DNA from 3 places in the Paenibacillus sp. M-152 genome. Region 1 is predicted to be linked to each of the others. Evidence: riboswitches for the same ligand, from Rfam matches in the RefSeq annotation. Region 1 holds a riboswitch; each other region holds the start of a gene.
The links. Region 1 has a riboswitch for glycine ahead of EGM68_RS19905 (alanine/glycine:cation symporter family protein). Riboswitches for the same ligand answer to the same signal wherever they lie in the genome.
Positions count from the first base shown of each region.

Region 1 (10,495 bases):
CACTATGATTAGTGGTTGTAGTGGGTCCCTGTCCTCTGAAGGCCAATCATCTGAAACTAATTTGTCAAACGAAAAAAAGATAACGCTTACATTATGGTATTGGAATCGTTCTATTGATGATGAATTGCTCGCCCAGGCGGAAAAACAGTTCCCCGACATTGAATTAAAAACTCAAAAAATAGGCGGTGACTTTAAAGCCAAACTGAAGACAACGCTCGCAGCTCGTTCCGGTGAACCAGACATCGTAGCTCTGAACGACTGGATGGTGGAGCTGTTCCCCAGTGCGGATCGTTTTTATGATTTAAGGGAACTCGGAGCAGACCGCCTGAAGGATCAATATTTGGAATGGAAATGGAATCAGGGGATCACTCCTGATGGTAAAATGATTGCATTTCCTATGGACACTGGGCCCACCGCCCTCTTCTATCGTAGCGACCTATTTGAACAGGCGGGCTTACCTAGTGATCCTGAACAGGTCAGTTCCTCTATCCGTACATGGGATGATTACATGGCAGCCGGAGAACAACTTCGTCAGAAATTCGGAAGTCGTTCGTTTTTGGCTGATAATATTGTAAACGTTTACAATCAAGTGCTTGCTCAGCATACGACCCTATACTTCAAGCCGGACGGAAGTTATGTCGGCAATCAATCTCCTGACATCCGCCTAGGCTGGAAAACCGCTGTGGATTTCCATAGGAAGCATCTGCTCGCCAATGCGGATGGCTGGACTCCCGAATGGAACGCTTCGGTCAATAACGGTAAAATCGCCTCGTTCGTAGGGGCAATCTGGATGAAGCAAGTTCTCACAGAGGCTGCACCGGATACAGCAGGCAAATGGAGAGTCGCTCGGGCTCCTGGAGGAGACGGCAATCTGGGAGGTTCTTTCATCTCTATCCTCAAATCCAGCCAACACCCCAAAGAAGCCTTTGAAGTCCTGACCTGGCTGCAAAACCCGGAACACCAACTGGAAGCCTACCACAAAATCGGGCTGTTCCCATCCACTCCCGGCGTCTATGACGATCCAGTCATGGAGACACCCGAGCCTTTCTTTGGTGGTCAGGCCACTGGTCTCATTTTTGCCGCCTCCGCGCGTCATGTGAAAAGCAGCTATTTCGGCGAGCGCTATCCTGTCATCCATGGCATAGTGACCCGCCGCCTTTCCAATGTGGCCAAACAAGATGCCGATCCCGACGCATTATGGTCGGAAACGATGCAACGAATTGAACGGGAATTACAGCGGTAAAAAACAAAATCCAAAAAAGGCGTGTGGACAATATGCTGAGAGAAATCTGGAAGCACCGGGCCGTATATGCTGCGATCTCGCCATTTTATCTGCTGTTTGCCATCTTTGGCTTGTTTCCGATTGGCTTTTCATTGTACCTGGCGTTTCACAAATGGGACGGGATCGGAGACATGACCTATAACGGTTGGGGTAACTTTCGTTACCTTGTGACAGACACCGAATTTTGGCAGGCTGTAGGCAATACGTTTGTGATCTGGGTGTATGCCACGATTCCAATGCTACTTCTAGCCCTTATTGTTGCCTTTCTGCTTTATGCCCCTTTTGTGAAATTGCGCACCTTATGGCGAGTTGGATTCTTCCTGCCCAATGTGACGTCTATTGTTGCTGTTGCCATCATCTTCGGCGCCTTATTTGCCAACAATTTTGGATTTCTCAACTATCTTCTGCAGCTTTTGGGGCTACCTATGATCCAATGGCTCAATGTGCCGTGGGGTATCCAAATCGCCATTTCTTCCATGGTCGTCTGGAGATGGATGGGCTACAACGCCATCATCTATCTGGCTGGACTCCAGAGTATTCCGCATGTGCTGTATGAGGCCGCCAAAATAGACGGCGCAACCGGAGCACAGGCTTTTTTCCGCATCACCATTCCCATGTTGCGTCCAGTCATTTTGTTTACGGTCATTACGTCCACCATCGGCGGTATGCAGCTCTTCACTGAGCCACAGGTTCTGGTCGGTAATGACGGCGGTTCCGGGGCAAGTGGCATGACCATCGTTTTATACCTGTACCGCGAGTCGTTCATCAACAACTATTTTGGATATGGTGCTGCCGTCGGATGGGGTATGTTTCTCATCATTGCCGTATTCTCCATCATCAATTGGAAACTCGTTCAAGGTAAAAAATAACGATGGAAGGAGCGTCACAACATGATGCAGACACGTGCAAAATCCATTGTTCTATATGCCGGGCTGTTGGTGGGGATCATCCTGTCGATGTTTCCGTTTTACTGGCTGATCGTCATGGCGACCCGTACAACCTCAGACATCTATCGTTTTCCGCCACAATTGTGGTTCGGTAGCCACTTCCTGGATAACATAACGAGAGTATTGCAGCAGATTGATTTTGCTGGAGCTTTTTTTAATACCCTTTTTGTAGCCAGTTCTGTTACCCTATTGGTGCTGTTTTTTGATTCACTGGCTGGTTTTGCATTCGCCAAGTTTGATTTTCCGGGCAAAAAGGGGCTATTCGTCATACTGCTTGCAACAATGATGGTCCCTTCACAACTTTCGCTCGTCCCCTCCTTTGTCATGATGGCTTCCTTTGGATGGGTAGGTACGTTCAAAGCGCTCATCATCCCGGGTATGGTAAATGCTTTCGGGATTTTTTGGATTCGCCAGTATGCAGAAGAATCCATTCCCAAAGAGTTGCTGGATGCGGGGCGTATGGACGGGTGCAGCTTTTTCCGGCTGTACTGGAATGTAGCACTGCCGATTTTAAGACCTGCGTTCGCTTTTCTCGGCGCATTTACCTTTATAGGAGCTTGGAATGATTACTTATGGCCGTTAATCGTTTTAACGGATGAGCGCAAATTTACGCTCCAGATTGCATTGTCCCAGTTGAACGGGATTTACAATACGGACTATGCGATGGTCATTGCTGGCACCCTGCTGGCTGTACTCCCTCTTATTATTTTGTTTCTTTTTATCAGCCGCCAGTTTATTTCCGATCTTGCCGCTGGAGCGATCAAAGATTAGCTTCACTTGATTCCCCTTATTCTTTTCATATATAATTGTTAATCGTCATTTCAAATATCTTACATGGCCAAGTCAGATATTAACGAGCTAGTCAAGATAAGAGATTACAATTTGAACATGAACTATGAACCGAGGGGAACCTTCCAGATGAACAAATTCACATATTATAATCCCACCAAATTAATTTTTGGAGACAATCAAATTGAACAATTGCAGCAAGAGCTGTTGAATTACGGCAAAAACATTTTGCTGGTATATGGAGGCGGAAGTGTCAAGCGAAATGGTTTGTATGACCAGGTATTAAACGCGTTAGAGCCTCTGCACCTCTACATTCATGAATTGTCGGGCGTTGAACCCAATCCGCGCTTGTCTACCGTTAAGAGGGGCATCGAGATTTGCCGAAATGAAAAGATAGACTTCCTGCTTGCAGTTGGCGGCGGAAGCGTTATTGATTGCACCAAAGCCATCGCAGCAGGGGCTGAATATGACGGCGATGTGTGGGATATTATCAACAAAAAACATATGCCAATCCAGGCTTTGCCCTTCGGTACCATCCTTACACTCGCCGCCACGGGTTCGGAAATGAATCCGGATTCTGTCATCACCAGCTGGGAAACGAACGAAAAATACGTGTGGGGCAGCGCGGTGACGCATCCTAAATTCTCCATCTTGGACCCGAAAAACACCTTTTCTGTGCCACGTGATCAGACGGTTTATGGCATGGTGGATATGATGAGCCACGTCTTTGAACAGTACTTTCACAATGTTAAAAATACACCGCTGCAAGATCGTATGTGCTTTTCTGTGCTGCAAACCGTGATTGAAACGGCACCTAAGCTGCTGGAGGATTTGCACAACTATGAGCATCGCGAAACGATATTATATGCTGGGACGATTGCCCTGAACGGTACGCTGCAAATGGGCTACTTCGGGGATTGGGCTTCGCATACCATTGAACATGCACTATCTGCTGTATATGATATTCCTCATGCTGGCGGTCTAGCGATTCTGTTTCCCAACTGGATGAGACATACAGTGGATCAGGACGCTGCACGCATGAAGCGGCTGATGCTCAGTATGTTCGACTTGAACACTGTAGGTAAAACTGACAGAGAAATTGCCTTGGAAGGTATTGACCGTCTAAGTGCGTTCTGGACAAGTCTTGGTGCCCCTTCTACCCTGGCCGATTACAACATTAATGATGAACAATTGGAAAACATCGCAAGCATTGCGGCCCGTGAAATGGAGCACGGAGGTTTCGGTAATTATCAAAAGCTGAAACAGGAAGATATTTTAGCTATTTTGCGTGCATCGTTATAACAATTAAAAGGGAGTGTCCTCAAGCCTGTGATGGCTGAGAGCACTCCCTTTTATTATTTATGAATTGATCGTTTGTCCTTTTTCTTCTACTTGGATAGCCGCCCCTACATTGGCACCTGCAAGAATGCCCTTTTTCTTATTAGGGTACAAAGAGTTCATATAGGTTCGGGTTTCTGCAACGACAATGCCTGACAAGCCGAGCAGTGCAATCAGGTTCGGAAAAGCCATCATTGCGTTAAAAATATCTGCCAGCAGCCAGATGGCATCGAGCTTGATGAACGCGCCTCCGGCAACCAGTATGATGAACAGATAACGGTATGGTTTAATCCACTTGACCCCAAGCAAATATTCAACACAGCGTTCCCCGTAGTAGTTCCAGCCAAGTATCGTTGTGAACGCAAATAAAATAAGGCTAATCGTCACGAGCTCTGCTCCAGCCGGAAAGGCACTGGAAAACGCATGTTGAGTCATCAGACCTCCATCATCATTTCCACTCCATATTCCCGTAACCAGCAATGTAAATCCTGTCAAATTACAAATAATCATCGTATCGATAAAAACGCCCGTCATGGATATTAGTCCTTGTTCTGCGGGCCATTTCGTCTTAGCTGCTGCTGCTGCGATTGGCGCACTTCCCAAACCAGCTTCATTTGCAAAGATCCCTCTGGCAACTCCGCTTCGCATCGCCAGCATAATCGTGGCTCCGGCAAATCCACCCGTCGCAGATGTTGTCGAGAAAGCCCCTTGTAATACTAGTGCGATCGCATGAGGAAGCTCTCCTGCAAACTTAATGAGTACGATTAAACAAACCACGATATAGAGCCCCGACATGAATGGAACAATCTTTGTGGATACCTTGGCGATACTTTTGAGTCCTCCAATCGTAACAACAGCCGTCAACACGGAAATAATGATTGCTGTAACTACTGTTGGCACGCCAAAACTACTTTCCGTAGAAGAAACGATAGCCTTTACTTGCGGAAAAGTACCGATTCCAAATAGTGCTACAAGAATACCAGAAAAGGCAAACAACATCGCCAGCGGCTTGAAACGGCGGCCAAGCCCGTTTTCAATATAATACATCGGTCCACCCGAAAATTGTCCGTTCCGGTCTTTAACACGGTATTTAACGGATAATAACCCTTCCGCATATTTGGTTGCCATCCCGAAAAAAGCTGCAACCAGCATCCAGAATAATGAACCGGGCCCACCCAGTTTGATCGCTGTTGCGACACCGACGATACTTCCCGTACCTACAGTAGCTGCGAGTGCCGTACTCAATGCTCCAAAGCTACTGACATCCCCGCTGCCTTCGTCCGGCGCTTTACCAATTAGCTTGAGCGCTAAGGGCAATCGAATAATCTGAAGCATCTTCAGACGGATCGTTAGCCACAACCCAGTGCCCATGACGAGAATTAGAAGCGGCGCTCCCCACATCCAACTGTCAATTGTTTCTAATAAATGTACCAAATTCATTTCAACCCGCTCCTCCAGCATATTAAAAAACAAAAAAGAGTCAAATCCGTTGATTCGACTCCTGGAGAGGTTAAAGGCACGAAAAACAAACCAATTTGTACAGGATTTTATCTCTAAAAGCGTAGAGTATTCCCTGTCACAGGTTATTCGCGTCTCTGTCCTTTTGCCTGAGAGTTTAAGCAGATAATAATCTGCGGTGCACCTTCGGCGCCCAATTAAGGGTCTCTCCAGAGTTCTGTCCGTTTACGGTCCCTGCTTGTTGCTGTAAATCAGCTTAAGCACCTGAGAGTTTTGCCCCTTCGGTCGGAACTTTCGTTCCATCTCCCGCAAACATCAACCAGACATATGAAATTTTTATTTATTATACAGAAAACTTTCAGCGTATTACAAGTGAAAAATTTGTGAAGCCCTCTGACAAATTAATAGGGTGTCTATACAAAAAGCGGGTACAGCAGATTGCATCCTAAGGATTTTCTCTGCTGTACCCGCCCAAAACGATATAGAATTACAATTCTTCACCATTGGTTGCTATCACATTTTTATACCAGTTAAATGAGTCCTTTTTGGAGCGTTGGAGCGTTCCGTTACCGTCATCATCCAAATCAACGTAAATAAATCCGTAGCGCTTGGACATTTCGGAAGTAGACATGCTCACAAGGTCGATAGGACCCCAGCTGGTGTAACCAATCAGATCAACACCGTCAGCAATGGCTTCCTTCATTTGGGCAATATGCTGACGCAAGTAATCAATGCGATACGTGTCATGCACAGAGCCGTCCTCTTCTACCTTATCGTACGCACCCAGGCCATTTTCCACGATGAACAGCGGCTTTTGGTAACGGTCATAAAACGTATTTAGTGTAACACGCAGGCCGATCGGATCAATCTGCCATCCCCAATCGGAGGACTGCAAATACGGATTTTTCACACCGCCAATCAGGTTCCCTGCTGCCTTTTCTCCTTCTGGACCTACCGATACGGTCAAGGTCATGTAGTAGCTAAATGAGATAAAATCAACCGTATTATTTTTCAAAATTTCAGCATCGCCGGGTTCTGTCTGGATCACAATATTATTTTCTACAAAATAGCGGTTCATATAGTTGGGATACTCCCCACGAGCATGCACATCCGTAAAGAACAGATTCATTTGATTTTCATGCTGTGCTTTCAGAATATCCTCTGGGTTACACGTATGTGGGTAGCTTTCAATGCGAGCCAGCATACAGCCGATCTGAGCATCCGGAATGATCTCATGTCCCCGTTTGGTCGCCAGTGCACTTGCTACAAATTGATGGTGCAATGCTTGATATATCGCTTGTTGCTTGTTTCCTACACGGTCAATAACCACACCGCCGCCAGTAAACGGACTCATAGTCATGACATTGATTTCGTTAAAGGTCAGCCAGTATTTTACTTTATCCTTATAGCGTGTAAATACCGTTTCGGCATATTTTACGTAATGATCTACGACTTCGCGTCCCAACCAGCCATTATACTTCTGTGTCAGACCTAGCGGTGTTTCATAATGTGACAATGTTACCAACGGCTCAATACCATACTTGCGCAGCTCATCGAATACATTGTCGTAAAATTGCAATCCTGCTTCATTCGGCTCGGCATCATATCCATTCGGGAAAATCCGCGACCAGTGGATGGACATCCGGAATACTTTAAAGCCCATTTCTGCAAACAAAGCAATATCTTCTTTGTAGCGGTGGTAGAAGTCCACTCCTTCACGCTTTGGAAAACGGGCGTTTACCTTCCCTGCCAAGATGTCCTCCAGTCGTTCAGACGAAATTTCTATAGCATGATCGTTTTTACGTTCTGCCTTAGGTACATAGGCTATCATGTCTGCGCTGGACAGGCCTTTTCCATCTACGTCAAAAGCACCTTCCAATTGGTTGGCTGCAGTTGCCCCGCCCCATAGGAAGTTTTGCGGGAATCCTTTTAGCGTCTTCGTCATGGTATAAAAACCTCTTTTCTTATCTAATGTTTTCACTCTAGGGTGTGTCTTCAAACTGTTTAACAAAGCTTAAATAGGTTAAATAAAGTAGATGAGTACACGATACGAAATCCAAGATCAACAATGGCGGCTAATTCAAAAGCTGTTTCCACCCGAACGTAAACCACAAGGAGGACGTCCTACTGTGGACAATCGATGGATGTTAAATGCCATGCTTTGGGTCGCTCGTTCGGGTGCCCCATGGCGGGATCTACCAGACACCTTTCCCCATTGGAAATCGGTATATACTCGCTTTCGGCGCTGGCAGAAAGCAGGGATTTGGGATAAGGTTCTAGAGCATGTTTCGCTTGATCTCGACGAAGAAAGCATAATGATTGATGCCACGATCGTGCGGGTCCATCAGCATGGATCAGGCGCAAAAGGGGGCAAGACAAGCAAGCAATCGGACGATCCCGAGGGGGACTAAGCACGAAAATTCATGCCGTGGTTGATGCGTTGGGAAATCCACTTCGTTTCGAATTGACGGGAGGACAGGCCCATGATTCTGTCCAGGGATACAAAATACTCCAAACCATTGAACTAACCATGAAGCAAGTCTTAGCTGACCGGGCGTATGACACCAACGCTATCCGATCTCTTTTGAAAGAGCATGAAGCGATCCCGGTGATCCCAGGGAAGAAAAATCGGCGGGTGAAACCGAAATACGACCACGATCTCTACAAAGAGCGTCATTTGGTGGAATGCTTTTTTAACAAGGTGAAAAAATATCGTCGACTTGCTACTCGCTATGATAAATTAGCCTGCACTTTCCAGGCTTTTTTAACGCTGGCTTCCATTCTCGTATGGCTTGCTTAGGTTTGAAGACACGCCCTAGTCAATAACCCATCAGGTGCTGCAATGCGAATCAATAACTAACGGTGACCGTTATCCTTTGAAATGCACCGATAGATGCTTTAAAATAGACGTAATGCCCTCATAAGCATCCTAATTGTTGTAACGCGTTTCATGTCAAGTATTTTTTTCTTAGGTGAGGAGAAGCATCATGTCGAATCTTGATCAAATTGCAAAACTGGCGGGCTTTTCCAAAGCTACGGTATCCAGAGTGTTAAATCAGTCCCCCCATGTAAGCCACGAAACCAGAACTAAAATTTTAAAAATCATGCAGGAATTAGATTATGTTCCTAATCGGAATGCGATTTCTTTATCCAAGGGCCAAACGCTTCAGATTGGTATCATCACATCAACTATTAATGAAATTGTTCTGGCATTTCTGGACAGCTTTGTAGAAATCGCAGGACAATATGAATTTCAAACCATTATTTATACTTCGGGAGAAGACAAAAAGAAAGAGCTTCAAGCTTTCGAGGATTTAAAAAGAAAAAGAGTCGATGCGCTGGTCATCATTTCCTGCGTGAATGACACTGATTTTTTGAGTACTTATTGCAAATATGGACCGATCGTGGCATGGCAACGAATGGAGCATACCGGTATTCGCTCCGTCGCAATGGATCAGTATGAAGGATATATGTTAGCGCTCAAACATTTGATACAAAAAGGTTATACACGTATAGCCAATGCTTTTGGTCGTCCGAGCAGCATCAATACTCACAGCAGACAACGTGCTTATGAGCAGATCATGAGTGAACACAATCTGCCAGTGTTGCAGCACTGGAACTATTCTTCTATTTATAACATTCGTGACGGCGAACAGGTTGTGCGCAATTTATTACAGCATCGTGAGGAATTTCCGGAGGCTATTTTGTGTGCAAACGATTATGTAGCAGTGGGCATTCTCTGCGAAGCGCGCAGACAATTGCTGAAGGTACCAGAAGATCTGGCGATTATTGGGTTTGATAACACGGAGCTGGCGCACACGATGGGAATTACAACGGTTCAAAATCCCATAATGGCTCAGGCACAAAATGCTTTTTTCATGCTTTCTCCTCAGCTGATTGGACGCCAGATGGAGCTTCATTCACTGGAGTACAGCCTCATTGAGCGTACAACCACTTAAGAGCACAGTTGGCTCGCAAACTAGGCAAATGGGCCTTAATATAAAATATTTTTTGTCGAAAGAGAATAAAATATGTTGAAATCGCTTTTTTTTGTGCTACAATAGCACTATATCGAAGGATTGTGACCGGTGATGCGGGCAATGCCTGAGTTCAATTGAGTGCTATTGCTAACAATAGTATTGAATTGTGCTTGGGCATTTTTTATTGGTAAAGGATGGGAGGGGGGAACTTCAATGATTATTGAGAAGGTGCTCAATAACAACGTCCTGTTGACTAAAAACGATAAAGGCAAAGAGGTCATCGTCATGGGAAGAGGTATTTCCTTCAAAAAGGTGGCTGGCGACCCAGTCGATGATCATAAAATAGATAAGATTTTCATGTTAAATGAAAACGAGTTCACGGCCAGACTAACTGAGCTGCTGAACGATATTCCCGTGTCTCATCTGGAGGTCGTGAATGAAATCGTGACCCATGCAGCAGAAGTGCTGGATACGGAGTTAAGTGATAACATTTATTTAACATTGACCGACCATATTCATTTTGCCATACAGCGGGAAGAAAAAGGATTAGCACTCAAAAACGCGATGCTGTATGAAATTAAACGCTTTTACAAAAAAGAATTTGCAGTTGGACTGGATGCTCTGCAAAAAATAGAAAATACGCTCGGTGTAAAATTGGGCGAAGACGAAGCGGGATTTATTGCATTGCATATGGTGAATGC
Region 1 covers NZ_CP034141.1:4,563,437-4,573,931, forward strand. Annotated here, with positions in the region: gene EGM68_RS19885 (ABC transporter substrate-binding protein) at 1-1,243, shown strand, start outside; gene EGM68_RS19890 (carbohydrate ABC transporter permease) at 1,276-2,151, shown strand; gene EGM68_RS19895 (carbohydrate ABC transporter permease) at 2,173-3,000, shown strand; gene EGM68_RS19900 (iron-containing alcohol dehydrogenase) at 3,148-4,320, shown strand; gene EGM68_RS19905 (alanine/glycine:cation symporter family protein) at 4,378-5,796, opposite strand; glycine riboswitch at 5,942-6,037, opposite strand; glycine riboswitch at 6,049-6,133, opposite strand; gene EGM68_RS19910 (glycoside hydrolase family 1 protein) at 6,302-7,759, opposite strand; partial or broken gene EGM68_RS19915 (IS5 family transposase) at 7,851-8,614, shown strand; gene EGM68_RS19920 (LacI family DNA-binding transcriptional regulator) at 8,802-9,773, shown strand; gene licT (BglG family transcription antiterminator LicT) at 10,008-10,495, shown strand, end outside.

Region 2 (10,495 bases), 170 kb from region 1:
TTACGCTGTAGAGAGACGCGCGGTTGGTGATGTTGAAGCTGAAATCGCAAGATTGGATGCGGCTTTGGCAGAATCTCAAACCGAATTGGAATCGATTAAGGAGAAAACGCTTCGGGAACTGGGTGAGAAAAAAGCAGAAATTTTTGCATCTCACTTGCTCATCCTGAATGATCCTGAATTGATCGATCCGGTTAAAGCTAAAATCAGAGACGAGCAGCTCAATGCTGACTATGCTTTGAATGAAGTAGCTACACAATTTGTTTCCATGTTTGAAAACATGAAAAGTGCATATTTGCAAGAACGCGCATCGGACATGCGTGATGTAACCAAACGGGTGCTTAATCATCTGCTTGGTGTTCATTTTGTCAGTCCTGCAGAAATTGCCGAAGAAACGATTGTACTTGCAGAAGATTTGACACCTTCCGACACAGCTCAGCTGAACCGTGAATTTGTTAAAGGCTTTGCAACGAACATCGGTGGACGCACTTCGCACTCGGCTATTATGGCTCGTTCATTAGAAATTCCTGCTGTTGTAGGAACGAAAAATATATTGTCTCAAGCTAAAAGCGGCGATTTGATTATCGTCGATGGTCTGGATGGTCATGTATTCGTGAATCCTACCGAAGAAATCATTGCGGAATACCGCGCTAAACAGGTGGCATATGACAAGCAACGCGAAGAGTGGCGTAAGCTGCGTGGCGAAGCTACGGTTTCCGTTGATGGTGTCCATGTCGAACTGGCAGCCAATATTGGTACGCCTAACGATGTAGCTGGTGTTCTGGACAACGGTGGAGAAGGCGTTGGCTTGTACCGTACGGAATTCTTGTACATGGGACGCGACAAGCTCCCATCCGAAGATGTACAGTACACAGCTTACAAAACGGTTCTGGAAAGAATGGAAGGCAAACCGGTTGTAGTCCGTACTTTGGACATCGGTGGAGATAAAGAACTTCCTTATCTGGATCTGCCGAAAGAAATGAATCCGTTCCTCGGATTCCGTGCTATTCGTCTGTGTCTGGATCGCCAGGATATCTTCCGCACTCAATTGCGTGCTTTGTTGCGTGCAAGTGTACACGGTAACCTGCGCATTATGTTCCCAATGATTGCTACGCTGAACGAATTCCGTGAAGCTAAAGCTGTTTTGTTGGAGGAAAAAGAAAAGTTGGTAGCCGAGGGTGTATCCGTATCTGAAGAAATTCAGCTGGGCATCATGGTAGAAATTCCTTCCACAGCGGTATTGGCTGACCAATTCGCAAAAGAAGTGGATTTCTTTAGTATCGGTACTAACGATCTGATTCAATACACCATGGCAGCAGATCGTATGAACGAACGAGTTTCTTACCTGTATCAACCATATAACCCATCTATTTTGCGTCTGGTGAAAATGGTTATTGATGCCGCTCACCGTGAAGGACGTTGGGTTGGTATGTGTGGTGAAATGGCAGGAGACACCACAGCAATTCCGTTGCTGCTGGGTCTGGGACTTGATGAGTTCAGCATGAGCGCAACTTCCATTCTGCCAGCACGTAGTCAAATCTCTAAGTTGTCCCGTGCGGACATGGAGAAATTGGCTGCAAAAGCTCTGGATATGCAAACAGCTGAGCAGGTTGTTGAATTGGTTCAAAGCATCGAAGCATAAGGAAGGGTATCACATTTTTCAAAGGTTATATCTTTTTCCAACAAAAATTGCTGTATACATACAGCAGCCGGTATCTCAACAGATACCGGCTTTTTTGTATGCTTTGGATTGTTGGGTTGAATTTATTCTTAACTACATGCGCAATTCAGCACAGGTTTACGAGCTGCAGTGGTTTCATCCAGGCGCGTGACTGGAGTGGTATAGGGGGCATTGAGCACCAGCTCAGGGTTCTCCTCGGCTTCGCGCGCAATATGAATCATAGTATCGACAAAAGCATCCAGCGTCTCTTTACTTTCTGTTTCCGTCGGCTCGATCATGATGCATTCCTCTACATTCAGCGGAAAATAAATGGTAGGTGGATGGTAACCGAAATCAAGCAACCGTTTGGCTACATCAAGCGTGCGCACTCCAAACTTCTTCAAGCCTCGTCCCGACATGACAAATTCGTGTTTACAATGCCCGGGATAAGGCAGATCAAAATACGGAGCCAGCCGATGCATCATGTAGTTGGCATTGAGTACAGCACATTCGGACACTCGCTTCAAGCCATCAGGACCGTAGCTGCGGATATAGGCATAGGCACGGACGAGAATGCCGAAGTTGCCATAAAAGGCTTTGACCCGCCCAATAGAATCTCCCTGCTCCCGATCCCAGCGGTACCTACCCTGCGGATCACGTACGACAAGCGGCTTGGGCAGAAAGGGAATCAGTCGCTGCTTTACGCCGACGGGTCCAGCGCCCGGGCCCCCTCCACCGTGCGGAGTACTCATCGTTTTGTGCAAATTGAGATGCACCACATCAAAGCCCATATCCCCAGGGCGGGTAATCCCCATGATAGCATTGGAATTTGCGCCGTCATAGTAGAGCAGGCCACCTGCGTCATGCACAATTGCGGCAATATCAGTGATTTGCTTCTCGAACAGACCAAGCGTGTTCGGATTGGTCAGCATGAGCGCAGCGGTGTCGTTGCCTACGGCTTGACGCAGCGCATCCAGATCCACCAGCCCCTCTGGGGTAGAGGGAAGGGTGATTGTTTCGAAACCCGCGACGGTTGCACTGGCGGGGTTCGTTCCGTGCGATGAATCCGGCACGAGCACCTTGGTACGTCGCTCGCCACGTGCTTCGTGGTACGAGCGGATCATCATCAGCCCGGTCCATTCGCCATGGGCGCCAGCAGCGGGCTGAAGCGTGACGGCATCCATGCCGGTCAACGCAGCCAGATCATTTTGGAGCGTATGCAGCAGCTCCATAGCCCCCTGGATGCTATCCTCCGGCTGATATGGGTGAATTTTAGCAAAGCCTGCGTAACGGGCAACATCCTCATTCACCTTCGGATTGTATTTCATCGTACACGAGCCAAGCGGATAAAATCCGTTGTCGACGCCGAAATTGCGCTGGGACAGGGCGGTATAATGGCGAATAACATCTACTTCGTATACCTCGGGTAATGCTGCAGGTTCGCTGCGCAGCGCATAATCCGGCAAAAGCTCTGCCACCGGGCGACGGGGAACGTCGCAATCGGGAAGGGAATAAGCGATGCGACCCGGACGGCTCAATTCAAAAATGAGCGTTTGATCGTGTTCCTTTAACAGTTCTTGTTTCTGATCCTGTCCGGTGTGTGTCATAGCAATCCCCCCAAGGTGTGTACAAATTGGTCAATCTCTTCTTTGGTTCTTTGCTCCGTCACGGCAATCAGCATGTGACCAGCAAGTTCCTCATAGTCCCGGCCCAAATCGTAGCCAGCGATAAATCCGGCAGCTAGCAGCTCGGCCTGGAGTTTGCTCATATCTGTACCCTCAGGCAGTTTAAGGGCAAACTCATTAAAGGTTGGTGCGTTAAACGAGGTAGATACACCTTTCAAGCTCAGCAATTGCTCTAACGCATAACGGCTTTTATGCAAATTTAACTCGGCTACTTCCTTGATCCCCTGTCTACCCATGACAGACAAATATACAGATGCAGATAAAGCGAGCAACGCTTGATTGGAGCAAATGTTAGACGTGGCCTTTTCGCGGCGGATATGCTGTTCCCGCGCTTGCAAGGTCAGCACGAAGCCGCGTTTGCCGTTACGGTCTGTGGTTTGGCCTACGATACGTCCAGGGATACGGCGCATATGCGCCTGGGAAACGGCAAAGTAACCGCAGGTCGGACCACCGAGGGAGGATGAGATCCCAAGTGGCTGCGCGTCTCCTACAACAATATCCGCGCCTTGCTTACCAGGGGTCTCTAGCAAGCCTAGTGCCAGTGGATTGGCACTAACAACCATAAGCCCTTGATGCGCATGGATGAGGTCAGCCATCGGCTTCAGATTTTCCACGGCTCCGAAAAAGTTGGGATTTTGGATCAAAACAGCCGCCGTCTGTTCCGATACGGCCGTTGCTAGCGCATCGACATCCGTTACGCCATCCGAACAGCCGATTTCCACAATGTCCAGGTCCAATCCGCGTGCATAGGCTGCCAATACCTGACGTGCCTCTGGATGGACAGACCTTGATACGATAAGCTGTTTACGACGCGTGGCGGAAGCGGCCAATGAGCCCGCTTCCGCCAGAGCTGTAGCCCCATCGTACATGCTGGCATTAGCTACCGCCATACCTGTCAATTCGCAAATATACGACTGGAATTCAAAAATGGCTTGCAGCTCGCCCTGGCTTACTTCCGGCTGATAGGGGGTGTAGGCTGTGTAAAATTCGGAACGTGAGGTGATGTGTTGGATAACGGATGGAATATGATGATCATAAATACCTGCACCAAGAAAGCTAGCATGTGTATCTGTATTGGCGTTTCGTCCGGCCAGCTCGGTCATGTGGCGGGTTAAGGCTCTTTCGTCGAGCCGAGAGGAAAGAGGGAGTTCCCCTTGGTATCGAATAGCCTCTGGAATGTCACTGAATAAATCATCAATGGATGATACGCCCACCACACGCAGCATTTCAGTTTGATCTTGTTCGGTCATGGGGAGATAGCGATGCTGCTTCATAGGTTCTGGCTCCTTTCGAAAAGCAAAATTTAGATAGTAAATTAGCTAATACATAGTCTTAATTGGAAAATCCAGAATTTTATATCTGACATGATCGCTTTTTTATAATGAAGAGGATTAAGATCAGCGTAGCCGTTTATAAAAGGGGGCTGGGACCACTTCCGCACGCAGGCGTTTACCACGAATTTCGACCTCCAGCGGTGTCGATAGGGTGCTAAAACGACTGTCCACCAGGGCCAGCCCCAGATTACGCTTCAAGGTGGGCGATTGAGTACCCGTTGTGACCTCACCGATGTGTTGACCTTCAGCGAACACCGGATAATGAGCGCGCGGGATACCGCGGTCAATCATTTCCAGCCCGATCAACTTGCGAGGAATTCCTTGTTCTTTTTGACGTTGCAGTGCTTCCCTGCCGATAAAATCTCCTTTGTTCAACTTGACGAAGAAACCTAAACCAGCCTCAAACGGTGAAATTGTGGCAGATAACTCCTGTCCGTACAACGGTAGCCGTGCCTCGAAGCGCAGCGTATCGCGAGCACCAAGTCCAGCGGGAATCAGTCTATACGATTCACCGCAACGAAGTAAACCATCCCACACGGCGGGTGCTTCCTCAGCAGGGATATAAAATTCAAAACCGTCTTCGCCGGTATATCCAGTTCGCGAGACAAGTGCTTTTGCTCCGAACAATTGCACGTTCTCATGGAATCGGAAAGATGCCAGATTCGTAATATCTGTATCTGTCACGGCTGCGGTAATACGTGCTGCTTCCGGTCCTTGTAATGCCAGCAATGCTATCGCATCAGACACATTCTCCAGATGAATCGATGCTGGTACGTGGCGTATGAGCCAATCCCAATCTTTGTCGATGTTGGAGGCATTCACAACGAGCATGTAGCGCTCTGGTCCTTTGCAATATACAAGCAAGTCATCCACTACGCCTCCATCGGGGTAACACAGGAGTGAATATTGTGCTTGGCCCGGTTCCAACTGGCTGACATCATTCGTAGTTACCTGTTGCAAAAAAGCCTCAGCTTCTTTGCCTTCAACCAAGAACTCGCCCATATGCGATACATCGAATAAACCTGCATGTTGTCGGACGGCCTCATGCTCCTTTTGAATGCCGCTAAACTGAACGGGGAGTTCCCACCCGCCAAAGTCAATACAACGAACCCCGGGCTGCGTCCCGTAGGACGAATATAGTGGTGTTCTTCGCAAATTAGACATTTTTTCACTCCTATCCAGTGTAATCGGCTAAACAAAAAAGACAGGCTAAAAGAAACGTATAGACGGCAGTCCATACTCTTCTTTCAGCTCTGTCCTTGATACCAGAAAGTTACCCCGGTGTGAACCAGGTTTCCCCTTGGGTGATCCGCTCTTTTCACGGATGCTCTCCAGAGATGCGTCCGGCAGAGGTCCTTTTGCCTGAGAGATTCACCTGCAATGCAAGTTTACTCCTTCGGCGCTACCTTTTGGATCAACGGTATGTTACCCGGTTTTGCAGATAACAACTTGACCCGATTCGCGTGTACAACTGTCTCACAAGCGACAACAGCTATGCGAATCTTTTTTGGTAGTCTCTCCCTCCGCGTTCATCCGCGTTTGCAGTTGTCGAGGTATTTTCAAAAGCAATTACTATAACCCATTAATACGCAAATCCATTTAAAATGTCAATAAAAATGTCATATAAAACAACCTAAAAACATTTATTGTATAAATAAGGATATGTAAGCGTTTGTTACAAGTTATCATTTTTTTATAGACTGCGCTATATGAGTTGGTATGGAGTATTTTTGTTAGTATTATTGACATGGATGTTCTTATTGTCATAATCTTAACTTGTCTAATACAGGTGATCAAAAGCATTTTATTCATGTGGAAGTGAGGCGAAGCAGGATGAGTGAAGTGAAACAGCAACTTTGGTATACAGACGAACATGAGTGGGTTCAGCGCACAGTGGATGGGACGTTGCGGATCGGCATTACAGACTTTGCACAGCATCAATTGGGTGATATTGTTTTTGTGGAATTACCTGGGGCGGGAACAACGATTGGACAGGGGACGGAGATTGGTACAATTGAATCGGTGAAGACCGTATCCGATCTTTTTGCTCCGGTGACGGGAACCGTTTTGAAAGTAAATGAAGCTCTGGAAAGTACACCTGAGCTGGTGAATGAATCACCCTATGAAGAGGGTTGGATGATCGAAGTAGAGATGAGCAATGATGTCGAGGAAGCTCTGGGCAAGTTGCTGTCTGCGGAGCAGTACGAGCAGTTGATTTCGGATGAGCAATAATGAGCAATACAGCATGAAATAATAGCGCTTTATTCTGATTTTTTATATGGATATTGAATTAAATAAGAGCATCGTTAGTCCGCTCAGTTTTTGTATAAAATAGTCGCTATGCCTGACATAGCGGCTATTTTTTTGTTGTCTTTTAGAAGACGTATTTACGTTGCTTACGCAGGCTTAGAAGAGAGCCTCTTTATACAATTGCACAGATTTACAACAGTGTTTTTTCGACTAATTTCTATTGTTATCGGCCATATTAAGAAGAATTATGCAGGTATAATGCCTTGTCGTTACTTTAAATTTAAATGTTGTCATCAACGTTCATGACGAAAGTACGTTTTCATTTCGTTGATGAAGATAGCGCTGTCATTTAGTATGAATTTTAAGAAAAGGTAGTGATGCTATTTACTCACAAGGAGGATATGAATATGAGCACAGTGGACACAAAGTCCAGTTCAAACGGTGGCGCTCGTGTCGCCGTACAGCGTTTTGGCCGCTTTCTCAGCGGTATGGTTATGCCCAATATGGGAGCCTTTATCGCATGGGGATTAATTACGGCCCTTTTTATTCCGACCGGGTGGTTCCCAAATGAGGGTTTTGCACAACTGGTTGATCCGATGAAAAATTATTTGCTGCCACTGCTGATCGGTTACACGGGAGGCACGATGATTCACGGACAGCGTGGAGGTGTGATCGGTGCCATTATGACGATGGGGGTCATTGTGGGGGCCGATATCCCGATGTTCCTGGGCGCGATGGTAGCTGGTCCGCTGGCTGCATGGATATTGAAGAAGTTCGATAAGGCCATTGAGGGCAAAGTCAAATCAGGTTTTGAAATGCTGGTCAATAATTTCTCGGCTGGGATTATCGGTGCCATTCTAGCATTACTAGCGCATGTGGCGATCGGCCCGGTCGTGCAAACCATCAGTCAAGTGTTGTCGACAGGGGTACAGTTCCTCGTGAACGCAGGGCTACTGCCGCTTGTCAATCTCATTATTGAGCCCGGAAAAGTATTATTTCTCAACAACGCACTGAATCATGGAGTATTGAGTCCGATTGCGCTGGAGGAAGCTGCAAGAACAGGAAAATCCGTTTTGTTCATGCTTGAATCCAATCCTGGCCCGGGACTCGGTATTTTGCTGGCCTATTGCCTGTTCGGTAAAGGCTCTGCGAAGTCGTCTGCTCCTGGTGCAGTCATTATTCATTTTTTCGGCGGGATTCATGAAATTTATTTCCCTTATATTTTGATGAAGCCGATTCTGATTCTCGCTGCTATAGCAGGGGGCGTTGTGGGAACCTTCTGTTTTATGTTGACAGGTGCCGGACTGGTTGCTGCTCCTTCACCAGGCAGTATCATTGCTTACTTCCTGATGACACCCAAAGGCGGATATTTGCCGATGCTGAGCGGAGTAATCGCAGCTGCGGTCGTATCCTTTGCGGTTGCCGCAATATTACTCAAAACTGGTAAGCAAAAGGAAGAGGGGCTGGAGGAAGCTGCATCCCGTCTGAAAGATATGAAAAATCAAAGCAAGGGTGCAAGCGCTAACGCCACTGTAATGGAAGATAACCGCGCATCCGATCGTGCTGCCGAGATTGCCGCAGATCGATCGCTTAAGGATAAATCCGAGGTGAATAAAATTGTCTTTTCCTGTGATGCAGGTATGGGTTCAAGCGCCATGGGAGCCTCAATTTTGCGCAAAAAAATGAAACAGGCGGGCGTGGGCGTTACGGTAACGAATACGGCAATCAGTGAAATTCCACAGGATGCGGATATTGTCATTACACAAAAAACGTTGACAGACCGGGCTAAAACGGTAGCCCCGAATGCTGAGCACATTTCCATTGACAATTTCCTGAAGAGCCCTGAATACGAAGCGCTAGTTGAACGGCTAAAATCCGATTCTTAATCCCCATAAAGTCAGGCCGGCTGTATACAGTTTGTATTTCCTGCTGGAAGGGATGAGAGCTTGGGAAGGAACGGTATGCGCTTATGAATATTACGAAACGACAATCTGACATCGTAGAGTATCTTTTGGAGCAGCCCCAAGAGGTTACGGCCGGGGAAATTGCTGAGAAGATCAATGTCAGCACAAGGACGGTTCATCGGGAACTTGGCGCAGTTGAGTGTTGGTTGGCGGCTCATGAGGTAAAGCTGGAGAAAAAATCAGGGATCGGTATCTATGTGGATGCCGGCCCGACTCAGCTTGCAAGTCTGCGGGAGCAATTACTGCATACGAAGTCAGACGAATACTCGGCTGAGGAGAGAAAAATTGTAGTTCTGTGCATGCTGCTGGATACACAGGAGCCGATCAAGCTGCTGGCGCTAGCATCGGATTTGAGAGTCACAGTAACTACGGTCAGTCATGATCTGGACGAATTACAAGGCTGGATCGCAGATCGAGGGCTCGTGCTTGTGCGCAGACGGGGATACGGTGTCGAGATTACAGGCCGGGAGATAGACAAAAGACGGGCGATTTCTGAGCTTGCTCTCGAATATTTGGATGAATCGGATCTGTTTTCCGGCCGAGAGGAGCTTCGTCCCGTAACACGTGTCACAGAAAAATTGCTGGAGATGATTGGCAGAGAGAATCTGCTAACCGTGGAGAATGTTCTCTGGCAGCCTCATGATCAATGGCTGAAAAACATGGTGGAAAGCAAATATATGGAACTGCTGATTCAAATTTGCGTTTCTCTGGCACGTCTGCGCCTTGGGTACGTTGTGGATCATCGTCTCTCGTATTCGAAAACAGATTCAGAGGAGAATATCATGCTGCGCACAGCTATGGTGGAGCGTATATGCGCAGAGTTGTCAGCGGCGCTGGATATTGAATTTCCAGAACCGGAACGATGTTATTTCGGGTTGCTGTTCCGTGATGCTGAGGATCATTCCACCCGCTTGCTGCCACTGGATGATCTTGTACTGCTGGAGTCGGTTCATGAGTTGATTCGTCGTGTAGAGGCAGAGACAGGCACACCATTAGCAGAGGATCGTGTCCTGCGTGAAGGGCTGATTGCCCATATGGCTCCAGTATTCAAACGTTTGAGGGAAGGGAGAGCGATCCGCAACCCTCTCCTTCAGCAAATTCGCAAGGATTACGGCAGCTTGTTCGACTCGGTCAAAAAGGCTGCGGCGGATATGACGGAAATGGAAGTACCAGATGAAGAGATCGGATTTCTGGTCATGCATTTTGGCGCTTCGTTGGAGCGGCTGCGACAATTGCAGCGGGAGGTTCGAGCAATCGTAGTCTGCACGAGCGGAATTGGGTCTTCCAGACTTCTGGCAACAAGACTGGCCAAGGAGCTGCCACAGATCAAAATCGTGGATAGGGCCTCATGGTACGAGGCAACGCGGATTCCCAAGGAGGATTATGATCTGATCATTTCGACAGTGGAGCTACCGCTTGAGCCGGATCGGTATCTCAAAATCAGCCCGCTGCTGACGCAAGAGGAGAGTGACCGCCTGCGTCATTTCATTCAGCATATTACACTCAATCAACTCAGTGATCATCGTCAGGAACAGGCTGTACTCTCCGGCCAGGGCATGGAGTGGCTTACTGGTCTACGGAAAAGTCTTGAGGAGATTGTGCACA
Region 2 covers NZ_CP034141.1:4,392,580-4,403,074, reverse strand. Annotated here, with positions in the region: gene ptsP (phosphoenolpyruvate--protein phosphotransferase) at 1-1,639, shown strand, start outside; gene gcvPB (aminomethyl-transferring glycine dehydrogenase subunit GcvPB) at 1,768-3,264, opposite strand; gene gcvPA (aminomethyl-transferring glycine dehydrogenase subunit GcvPA) at 3,261-4,616, opposite strand; gene gcvT (glycine cleavage system aminomethyltransferase GcvT) at 4,740-5,840, opposite strand; glycine riboswitch at 5,920-6,016, opposite strand; glycine riboswitch at 6,017-6,209, opposite strand; gene gcvH (glycine cleavage system protein GcvH) at 6,510-6,908, shown strand; gene EGM68_RS19110 (PTS mannitol transporter subunit IIBC) at 7,334-8,812, shown strand; gene EGM68_RS19105 (BglG family transcription antiterminator) at 8,896-10,495, shown strand, end outside.
Region 2: it holds a riboswitch for glycine, as region 1 does, so the genes downstream of both, gcvT (glycine cleavage system aminomethyltransferase GcvT) here and EGM68_RS19905 (alanine/glycine:cation symporter family protein) in region 1, are expected to answer to the same signal.

Region 3 (10,495 bases), 1.8 Mb from region 1:
TAGTGCCAAGAAGCCGGAGATCATGACCAGTGCGTTCACAACTGAAAAGTCCCGTTGGGTGATGGACTGAAGAAATAGCTGGCCCAACCCCGGATAACCAAAAATAGATTCTAGGAAAACGTTGCCCGCAATCACACCCGTCAGGTCGTAGCCCAAGAAAGCAGCAATGGGTAATAAAGAGTTTTTGAAAATATGACGGGAATAGATCTTTCCTTCGGGTACCCCCTTGGAACGCGCCGTTTTCACAAAATCCTTCAGACGTGTGTCAATGACCTCATTGCGCAAATACTGAATCGTAGCCGTTGTACTGAGCAATGCGCCTGTAACCGCCGGTAGAATGAGGTGATATGACTTATTCACGTAATATGACCATGTCCCCGGCTCTACACCTACATCCACACTGCCGCTGGTTGGAAACCAGCCAAGCCTGAACCCAAACACGTACAACAACAGCAATGCGAGTATAAATAGAGGTGTCGCAAAGCTGAGATAGGTATACCCGACCACGGTTTTATCCAGCAGACTATGCTGATAACGACCGCTGAGTACTCCCAGCGGAATGGCGATCAGATACGTTAGAACCAGAATCACAACACCCAGAAAGAACGTGTTCCCCAAACGACTGCCAATCAAATCGGTAACGCTAATTTTATGTACATAAGATTTGCCCAGATCCCCATGAGCAAGCTGGACGAGCCAGTTCCCATACTGCACCCACACCGGGTCATTCAATCCCAGTCTTTGTCGCTGTTCTTCCAGTGAAGCCGGATTTAGATTGGGAGTTGAAGTGATGAGCCCTGTCAGGGCATCCCCTGGCATAGCCTTAGCTAGGAAAAATATAAGCACACTCAGTGCAAAAAGTTGAGGGATCATAACCAGCAGCCGGCGCATTGTAAATTTCCACATATTCTGTCCCCCCTTATGGTAGCGCGACTTGATGGGATGAACTTACTGACTTTAGTGCAAACGGCTTTCCACTCGCGTCTAGATGTTTGGGCAGCTCTGACTTGTAAGAGGATAAAAGCTTTTGCCTTTTTTGAGCATTTTCCAGCCGTTTCGCAGGATCGATACTGGGAATGGTGGCAATAAGCCGCTGGGTATACAAATGCTGTGGACGCTCATAAATATCTTGCTCGCTCCCCTGTTCCACTAAGCGACCTCGGTACATGATGCCGATTTGGTCGCACATATGGCGGATAATCCCCAGGTCATGACTAATGAACAAATACGTCAATTTGAACTCCCGCTGCACATCCTTCATAAAATTAAGCACCTGTGCCTGCACAGAAACGTCAAGCGCTGATACGGGCTCATCTGCAATAATCAGTTTTGGGTTTAATGTCAGCGCACGCGCAATCCCGATCCTTTGCCGCTGTCCCCCGGAAAATTCATGCGGATATTTGTAGGCCGCATCAGCGTTCAAGCCAACCTTTTCCAGCAGCATCTGTACTTTCCGCCGTTCTTCCTCATTACTCAGCCTTTCAAAGTTTCGCAGTGGTTCAGCAATGACATCCAATACGCGCTTGCGCGGGTTAAGCGAAGAATAGGGGTCCTGAAAAATCATCTGAATGTCTCTACGCAGCGGATGGCGGTTATTACGACTCAGAGCCGTAAGATCCTTGCCATTAAAAAGAATCTGTCCGCTCGTCAGCTTATTCAGGCCGATAATCGTTCTTCCTGTCGTCGTCTTTCCACAGCCGGATTCTCCTACTAGCCCGTATGTTTGGCCTGCCTCTATGCTGATCGACACGCCATCCACTGCTTTTACCTGATCAACGACACGCTGGAAAAAACCGCCGCGCACCGGATAATGAACCTTTAAATCATTTAGCTCTAGTAGTGCCATGAGCAGCCTCTCCCTTTGTCTCATCTTCAAAATGAAAATGCTGGTAACATGTACAGCGGACCCAATGGCCGGGAGAAATTTCACTTAATCGGGGATGGTCTTCATGCATTCTCTGCTGAATCCAAGGAATACGCGAAGCAAAGCGACAGCTATTGCGAGGAATATCTTGCAAGGAGGGAACAATACCACCGATGACATGCAGCGGTTCTCCCTTGGTATGCGATCCCGGCATGGAGGCTAGCAAGGAACGCGTATACGGATGCTGCGGATGCCGAAATAATTCAAAAACATCTGCGCTTTCCACGATTTCTCCGGCATACATGACCACCACACGGTCGGCTACTTCGGCCACAACGCCAAGATCGTGCGTAATCAGAATAATTCCGCTTCCGGTCTCCTGTTGAAGCTGTTTGAGCAAGTCAAGAATTTGCGATTGAATGGTTACATCGAGCGCAGTCGTCGGCTCATCTGCAATAATAAGAGAGGGTCGGCAAGCTATGGCAATCGCGATCATCACACGCTGGCGCATCCCTCCTGAAAGTTCATGCGGATACTGTTCATACACACGTACGGGGTTGGGTATATCCACGCTTTCCAGTAGCTCCAGTACACGTTCCCTTTTTTGCTTCGTAGATAGGGACGTATGATAATCGAGATTTTCCTCGATCTGCTTACCAATGCACATTAACGGGTTAAGTGCTGTCAGCGGGTCCTGAAAGATCATGCCAATGCCCGCTCCGCGGATTTTATTCATTTGCCCTGAGGAGAGACGGATCAGATCCGTGCCTTTAAAAAGGACCTTTCCTTCGACACGTGTTCGCTCCATGTCATGCAGTTGTGGGATCGAAAGCGCCAGCGCGCTTTTGCCACAACCGGATTCTCCGACTACAGCCAGCACTTCATTGGGATTGACCGTCAGATCCAGATGGTCGACTGCGGGGTGATATTGATCCTTGATGCGAAAAGATACGGATAATCCCTTAATCTCCAACACGGGTTTGATATTCAATGCCCGCTTCCTCCATTCTCCATGGTCTTGTCCCGCTTATTCTCACCATGTTTGATGTTTAAAACCTCTCATGAACATTACATACCGTTTTTGTCGGAATAATTTGAATACATCCTATCACCAGTATATGGATATATCAATTAAGATTATGCTATCAACATCATTTAAAAAATCAATGATCCAGCAGTAGCGCGACTTTCCTGGCACAAAATGTAATCAAATAACCAACCACAGGTTAATTTTCATCACAAAAAAGCCGTTTGATCCCCTACAGAGGATCAAACGGCAAACTAGCACCCAACCACTCACACTGAATTCTTTACGTTTATTACGAAGCCGCTCCATAGGAGCCCGACTTGAACGTTTTTGGATCGTACCATTTGTAGCCTGCTGCTGGAGCAGACCAAGGCTCGGGTTGCGGTTCTGTGGAAGCCGCAGGCTCCTCAAACGGCAGAAGCTTCGTCGGTTGATCCAGCGTTAAACCTGCCACATCGGATAATTTGGTGTAGTCCTGCTTCCACGCAAGCCATTGGACCGTTTGCACCAGGAAGGTGGCATCGTCCACTTCCTTGAAACCATCATATGTCTTTTTCGACTGTCCGTTTTCTTCACGCGCATATTTCGGTGTAGCATCTTCTACAGGGGAAGAATCACCGATAAATGCTGCCTTGCCTTGACCTACCTTGGAGATCGCAGCATAAGGCCCTTCCGCACGGCCTCCGCCGTTATAGACACCCTGGTCTACAGCATTGCCCCATTTATTCGTACCTGTAGGGATATAGGCAATTCCTTTGGCTTTGGTAGGATCAATAATAGCCAGCGTAGATCCCGCATGCATGGCAATCGAGCGTACACCCTTGGTAATGCCAAAGGATTGATCTGCGGCTACAATGTCCGTAGCATTCACGTCACCGAGCGCATTGTAACGGAAACGAACACCAAAGTTGGTTGCCAGCCAATCGGAGCTAGTTAACCCCTGCATCGCCGGTGATGCTGCTTCTTCTGTAGTCATGCCTTTGGCCGGATTAGTATAGGCTCCACGACGGTAGCCATTCATAACCTCAGAGGAATCCCAACGGTTTTTGTTACGGTCCGCATTATAGTGGTCGGAGATGAAGAAGACACTTCCCCCGTTATTCACATATTGCAGCAGGGCAGCCTGCTCGGATGCCTTAAAGGCAACATTCGCTTCACCGATGATGAACACATCATATTGGCGCAGCTTATCATAGGTTATGGCCTGTTCTCCATAAGTAAAAGGAATGGGACGGTTCAGTTGGTCCACTGTAAAACCTACATTACGCAGTCCATTGGCAAAGTCGGAGAAGGCGCCTTCAATGACCCAATCTGCTGCCCCAGCCGTCTGTGCGTGCGTATTATCGAACAGCACCTTTTTACCTTTGCCATCCGGCAGTGTAGTACCGGGTTGACCCGGGTTACCAGGATTAGGCTCGCCAGGTTCACCTGGTTCACCCGGCTCGCTTCCGTTCACCAGTTCAACAGCGCTTGGGCTTTTCACTCCACCAAAATTATTGTAGGCGCCGAGTGTACCCGTCACACGGATTTTGTTGCCAATCAGCTCAGGATGGCCTGTTAGCCCAAATTGCCCTCTGTACGCTGATGTCAGCTGTACATCCAATAGATTAGACGTGCTACGTTCATTGGCCTGGTCGGCAATCAGTACGTTAAAATCATTCGCAAACGGAGAAGAAAAATTAGCCGTTTTCGATCCGGTAGCATGTCCGACGATGTAACCTTCCACCGTCACTGTGCCTCCACTGCCTTGGCGCTGAAGTGCCTCGGCTACTGTCAGTGCTCCCTCCGCTTTGACCTGACCGAATGGAACGAAGATCCCGATCAGCAGCGATACGATCGCTGCCAGATGCAGCACCCCTTTCAAGCGTGAACCTGTGAACCGCAAGCCTTTTACCATACGTCAATATCCCTCCTATAATTCCATAAATGTACTTGTCCTCTATCAGATTAGCTGTCTATCTTCTAATTCCTTCCTGATTTCATCCATAATTATGTAAATTTTAATCTCTTTTATCGGAAACTCGCTTGTTTATGTAAAAAATGAACCCTGCGATTGACACCGAGCACGGCATACATTACGCTAAGAAAGATATGTAGAACGGTATACGCGAATGAAGATGACGGGAGAGTCTGTCCAGGGGCTTACACGCTGGCGGCACCGAAGGAGCAAGACGCCAACACCCGGCTGGCGGATAATCTCTCAGGTCCATGTATCGTCATCTGACGCAACTCTGGAGAGAGCGCAAGCCACCCAAGGGGTAAGGCGGTAAGGACACCGCACGAAACTCTCAGGTAACGAGGACAGAGATAAGGGAAACTTCCTTATCCTGTCCTTTTTTGCGCTCACATTGTACGTCAGCATTAGGAACCGTCATAGCCGCGCAAAAACGCGGAAATACCATATACTATGGTACTAGAACATACAGGGGGCCACACCATGCGTTTCAAAGATGTATTTTCCATTATCGGTCCGGCCATGACCGGACCTTCCAGTTCACACACTGCAGGCGCGGTGCGGCTTGCACGCGTTGCCCGTCACTGGCTCGGGACGCAGCCTGACCGTGCTCGCATGACACTGTACGGCTCCTTCGCTGACACATACAAAGGACACGGTACAGACCTAGCGCTCATCGCAGGACTGCTCAATTACGATACAGACGACCATCGAATTCCAGATGCCGAGCAATGGGCGGAGCAGGCCGGGATGACCGTGGAATTTGCCGTCAGCGGACTACCCGCCCCCCATCCGAACACCGTCCGTTTTGAGCTGTGGAAGGGTGAGGATCAGCGCACACTGCTGGGTTCCTCCATCGGCGGTGGCAGCATCCATGTCCAGCAGCTCAACGAATTCCGAGTCAACCTAACCGGAGAGCTGTCTACGTTGGTGCTTCTTCACTCGGATAAGCCCGGTACATTAGGTGCGGTGACTTCAGCGCTCGGCGCTGCTGACATTAACATTGCCTATATGCACGTGGATCGCAAAGGTCGGGATGGAGAAGCACTTACAGCCATCGAAACGGACAGTCCTCCTACGGCTGAATTAATCGCAAAACTACAATCCTTACCACATATGTACGAAATTAAAATGATTAATTTGAAAAAAGGAGCTGAATCTGATGCGATTTAGCCATCTGCATGAAATCAGCGCTATATGCGCTGAGGAATCCACCACGATTGGCCGCCTGATGATTCAAGAGCAGGTACAAGAGACGAATTCAACGGAAGAAGAAATCTTCCGCCAAATGTCTGATTATTATGAAGTCATGAAAGAGGCTGTTCATCGTGGTCAGACGCAAGACACCGTATCCCGCAGTGGATTAACGGGCGGCGACGGCAAGCGCTTAGCCGAATATCTGCGGACAGGGGAAACCTGCTCCGGCGATGCCTCCGCGCTCGCCATGGCTTATGCGCTCTCCGTGTCGGAGGTTAATGCGTCCATGGGGCGCATTGTCGCCACGCCCACTGCAGGTTCATGCGGAGTCATCCCCGGTGTGTTCATTAGTGCGCAGGAGCGGTTCGGCTGGGATGATGAGCATATGGTGCACGGCTTGTTCGCAGCCGGAGCCATTGGCTACGTCATCGCCAACAATTCCTTCATTTCCGGCGCGGAGGGAGGCTGTCAGGCTGAGATTGGTTCAGCCATCGGGATGGCCGCTGGCGCTATGGTCGAGCTACGCGGTGGCACACCTGAGCAGGCCGTTCACGCCGTAGGCCTAGCGCTCAAGAACACGCTCGGCCTGATATGCGACCCCGTCGCCGGACTCGTCGAGATTCCGTGTATCGTGCGCAACGGGCTGGGAGCCGTGACCGCACTTGCCGCAGCGGATATGGCTTTGGCGGGTGTGCGCAGCGCCATTCCGTCTGACGAAGTCATTGACGTGATGCTTGAAGTCGGCAGCGCAATGCCGTCAAAGCACCGCGAGACCGCCAAAGGCGGCTTGGCCCAGACACCGACCGGCAAGCGTTTGACCGAATCCCTTACTCGCAACACATCGGTCAAAAAGGATAAGTCATAATTGGGGTAACCTCCTCTGTATTAAGAAGCGAGTACGTCCCTTAAGAATAAAAGAGCAAGCATGCCGTCCCTAGACGTATGCTTGCTCTTTTTCTTTTCAGTCGGTTACAGATTACTGAACGGTTACCTGTACCTTCGTCATTTTACCAGCATATTTTACTGTAATTACAGCTTTGCCTTTACCCTGTGCTTTAATGTTACCGTCTTTGACGGTCGCAACGATAATTCTGGATGAGGACCAGACAGCCGGCTTGGAAACATCCTTCTCCGACTCATCCTTATACGTGGCTGTAGCCGTAACCTTAGCCAGCTGCCCTGCCTTCAAAGTCAAGGCGACTTTGTCCGTTTGCAGATATTTAAGCGTATCAACATCAACAGGCACGCTGATCACCTTACCGCCGAACTTCGCCTGAATGTTAGCTTTACCGTAGCTGACCGCGGTAACCTGACCCTTTTTGACGGTGGCTACCTTATAATTGGACGTTTTCCATTCAGCTTGAGTTGTAACATCCTTTTCTTTACCATCACTGGATTTAACCACAATCGCAATCGTTTTTTGATCCCCGGATTTCAGTGATAACGCAATGGCATCCGCTTCAATCTTTTGCGCTACGTCTACTTCTACCGTAAATGTAATGGTTTGCTTGCCATATGAAGCAGTGATCGTTGCCTTACCGCTAGCATTAGCTTTGATCAAACCTTCGCTAACTTCAACTACTTTTACATTGCTAGTAGTCCAAGTGGCGTCCTTGGTTACGTCTGTTTTTGTACCGCCACTCTTAACGCCTGATACTTTCAGCTGCTTCGTTTCCTGAGCACCGAGTGCAATTACGCGCGAGTCTGTTTCCAAACGGTCTACAAGGCCCACTTGTACGTTTATCGTCAGTTTTTTGCCGTTATAGGTTGCGGTAATAACCGCTTTACCGGCCGCTTTACCCGTAATCGTTCCCTTGGACACAGAAGCAATATCTTCCGCACTTGAAGTCCATTCTGCATCCTTTGTAACATCTTCCTTACGCCCGTCCGCATAAGTAGCCGTCAGAGTCGCAGTATAGTCCTCATTAATATCTATCGTTGCCGTTTTAGAGGACAAAGATAGATCACCAGGTACGTTTACGGATACGGTAGCTGTGGCTGTTTTGCCGCCATAAGAAGCTGTGATCGTTGCCTCACCTGTTTTATAACCTGTGACTTCTCCCCCGCTGACAAAAGCGATATCTTCATTACTGGACTTCCACTCTGCTTTACTTGTGATATCTTCTTCCGTCCCTGTTACATAGGTTGCGGTCAGCTTGAGCTTTTTGGATTCCTTAGCATTCAAGCTCAGCTTGTCCTCGCTTAAATCCAGAAATCTAGAGGTTTCAATATCTGTCTTGATCGAAACCGTCTTATCTCCGTACTTAGCGGTCACTGTAGCCGACCCCGCTCCAATGGCCATAATCGTTCCTTTATTCACTGTTGCAATTTTTTCATCGCTTGATGTCCAAGCAGCTTTATCTGTGATATCTGTTACCGTACCATCCGGGTACACAGCAGATACCTGTATTTTTTTTGATTCATCCAAACGGAGAAAAATATTGGTTTCGCTGGCTTTCAGCTTATTCGTCTGATCCACATCCACCGCAATCGTAGCGGACATCGTGCCATATTTACCTGTGATTGTCGCCTTCCCTGTGCTATAGCCGGTAATAGTGCCTTTCAGAACATCTGCCACGGCTGTATTGCTGGAGCTCCACTCGGCAGACTCTGTAACATCCTGAGTCGATCCATCCGGGAACGTGGCTGTCAATTTAACCTTCTCCGTATCTTTTAACAAAAGAGAAACCTCTGATGTACTGGCATCCAGCCGTTTAACCTGCTCTACCTGTACAGCAATCGTTACGGTCTGTTGTCCATATACAGCCTTAATATTAGCTGAACCTGCTCCCTGAGCAGTAACTAATCCGTTGACTACAGTCGCTACCTTCTGATTATCCGAAGTCCAGGTCGCATCACCTGAAACCTGAGCTGTTGTATTATCACTGTAAGTCGCTGTCAGATTGATCTGTCCTGTACCGCTTGAACGCAAGTTCAGGCTTTGTACATTGGATGTCAGCGCCTTAACCTTTTTCGTTACATGTACCTGAACGGATTGTACCTTCTCCTTATAGGTCGCAATCACAGTGGCTTCCCCTTCAGCTTTGGCTGAAACTGTACCATTGTACACCGTAGCAATAGATGTATTATCACTTTTCCAATCTGTGCTTACGGTTACATTTGAGGTTGTCCCATCGCTATAAACAGCCGTTGCCGTCAACGCAGCTGTATCCCCCTGTTGCAAAGTTACCTCGTTAGACGAAAGGACAATCTTGGAAAGCACTGCTTCTGCTGCAGATGCAAACCCTGCATATGATGTAAAACTTGAAATCAGGATGACCAACGCCAGAAAACCGGACCATCTATTCTTCAAAATCTAATTCCCTCCCATTTCAAAGCTAAAAATTAAGGATTTCGCAAAATCCCTACACCTACGTTTTATGTCGTCATATGGAAAAGAATAGTTTAGACTTTAGAGAAAATTTGGTCCTTATTAACTAGAATCGGTACTTTTACAGACAGCTGTAAGCTGCTGCACGAATTCTTAAATGGTGGTACTCTTCCATATTGGGATCAAGCTGATGCATATAAACGACGGAGAACTGTTCGCTCGGATCTATAGAAACCCAGGTGCCTGCCATTCCCGTCCAGCCAAATTCTCCAATCGAGCTGTTTGCATGCCCAGCCGCTTTATCCATTAACGTTCGTACACCCAGCCCATAGCCATAACCTGTATGGTATGAATTGGTGAAATCCGATAGTTGAGCTGTATTCAGATGATTTGTACGCATTAAATCAATGGTTTTTCTCCCCAATAAGTTCACACCGTTTACCGTGCCGCCATTTGACATCATTTGTGAAAATGTGAGGTAATCTTTGACTGTCGAATATAAACCTGCGCCTCCACCTTCATATATAGCATCTGGCTGATGATATTCATCCAGGAAACCCTCAATTTTTTCAAGTTTTCCGGCGTCTGTCCGTTGATACATGGAAGCCATCCGCGATTCAATATCTCCACGATAACGGTAACCTGTATTGTTCATTCCAAGCGGATCAAAGATTTCATCCTTCAAAAATTGCCCTAATGATTTACCTGAAATAACTTCAATAAGACCAGCAACAAGATCGTGGCCATATCCGTATAACCATCGTGTTCCTGGTTCAAATGCAAGCGGAACTTCGGAAAGCGCTTTAATTTCTGTGCGCAGGTCATATTTCCCCTGCTTTTCCTTTAATGCTGTAATGACCTTATGCATAGCTTTTCCTGTTTCTGAAAACTCAGAAGCATACGGAATTCCTGCACTCATATTGAATATATGCTTAATCAAAATAGGGTTATCCGCCTTATCAATGTAGGTGTGTCCGTTAGGAGCAGTTTTGAATACATACGAATTACGATACTCAGGTAAATATTCATACAAAGGCTCATTCAATAAAAATTGTCCGCGTTCGTATAGCATAAGTGCAGCCGCACATACAACGACCTTTGTCATAGAAAACAAGCGATACA
Region 3 covers NZ_CP034141.1:523,066-533,560, reverse strand. Annotated here, with positions in the region: gene opp4B (oligopeptide ABC transporter permease) at 1-906, opposite strand, end outside; gene EGM68_RS02415 (ABC transporter ATP-binding protein) at 920-1,846, opposite strand; gene EGM68_RS02410 (ABC transporter ATP-binding protein) at 1,824-2,855, opposite strand; gene EGM68_RS02405 (DUF6359 domain-containing protein) at 3,184-4,788, opposite strand; glycine riboswitch at 5,003-5,117, shown strand; gene sdaAB (L-serine ammonia-lyase, iron-sulfur-dependent subunit beta) at 5,329-6,018, shown strand; gene sdaAA (L-serine ammonia-lyase, iron-sulfur-dependent, subunit alpha) at 6,008-6,907, shown strand; gene EGM68_RS02390 (Ig-like domain-containing protein) at 7,019-9,355, opposite strand; gene EGM68_RS02385 (serine hydrolase domain-containing protein) at 9,495-10,495, opposite strand, start outside.
Region 3: it holds a riboswitch for glycine, as region 1 does, so the genes downstream of both, sdaAB (L-serine ammonia-lyase, iron-sulfur-dependent subunit beta) here and EGM68_RS19905 (alanine/glycine:cation symporter family protein) in region 1, are expected to answer to the same signal.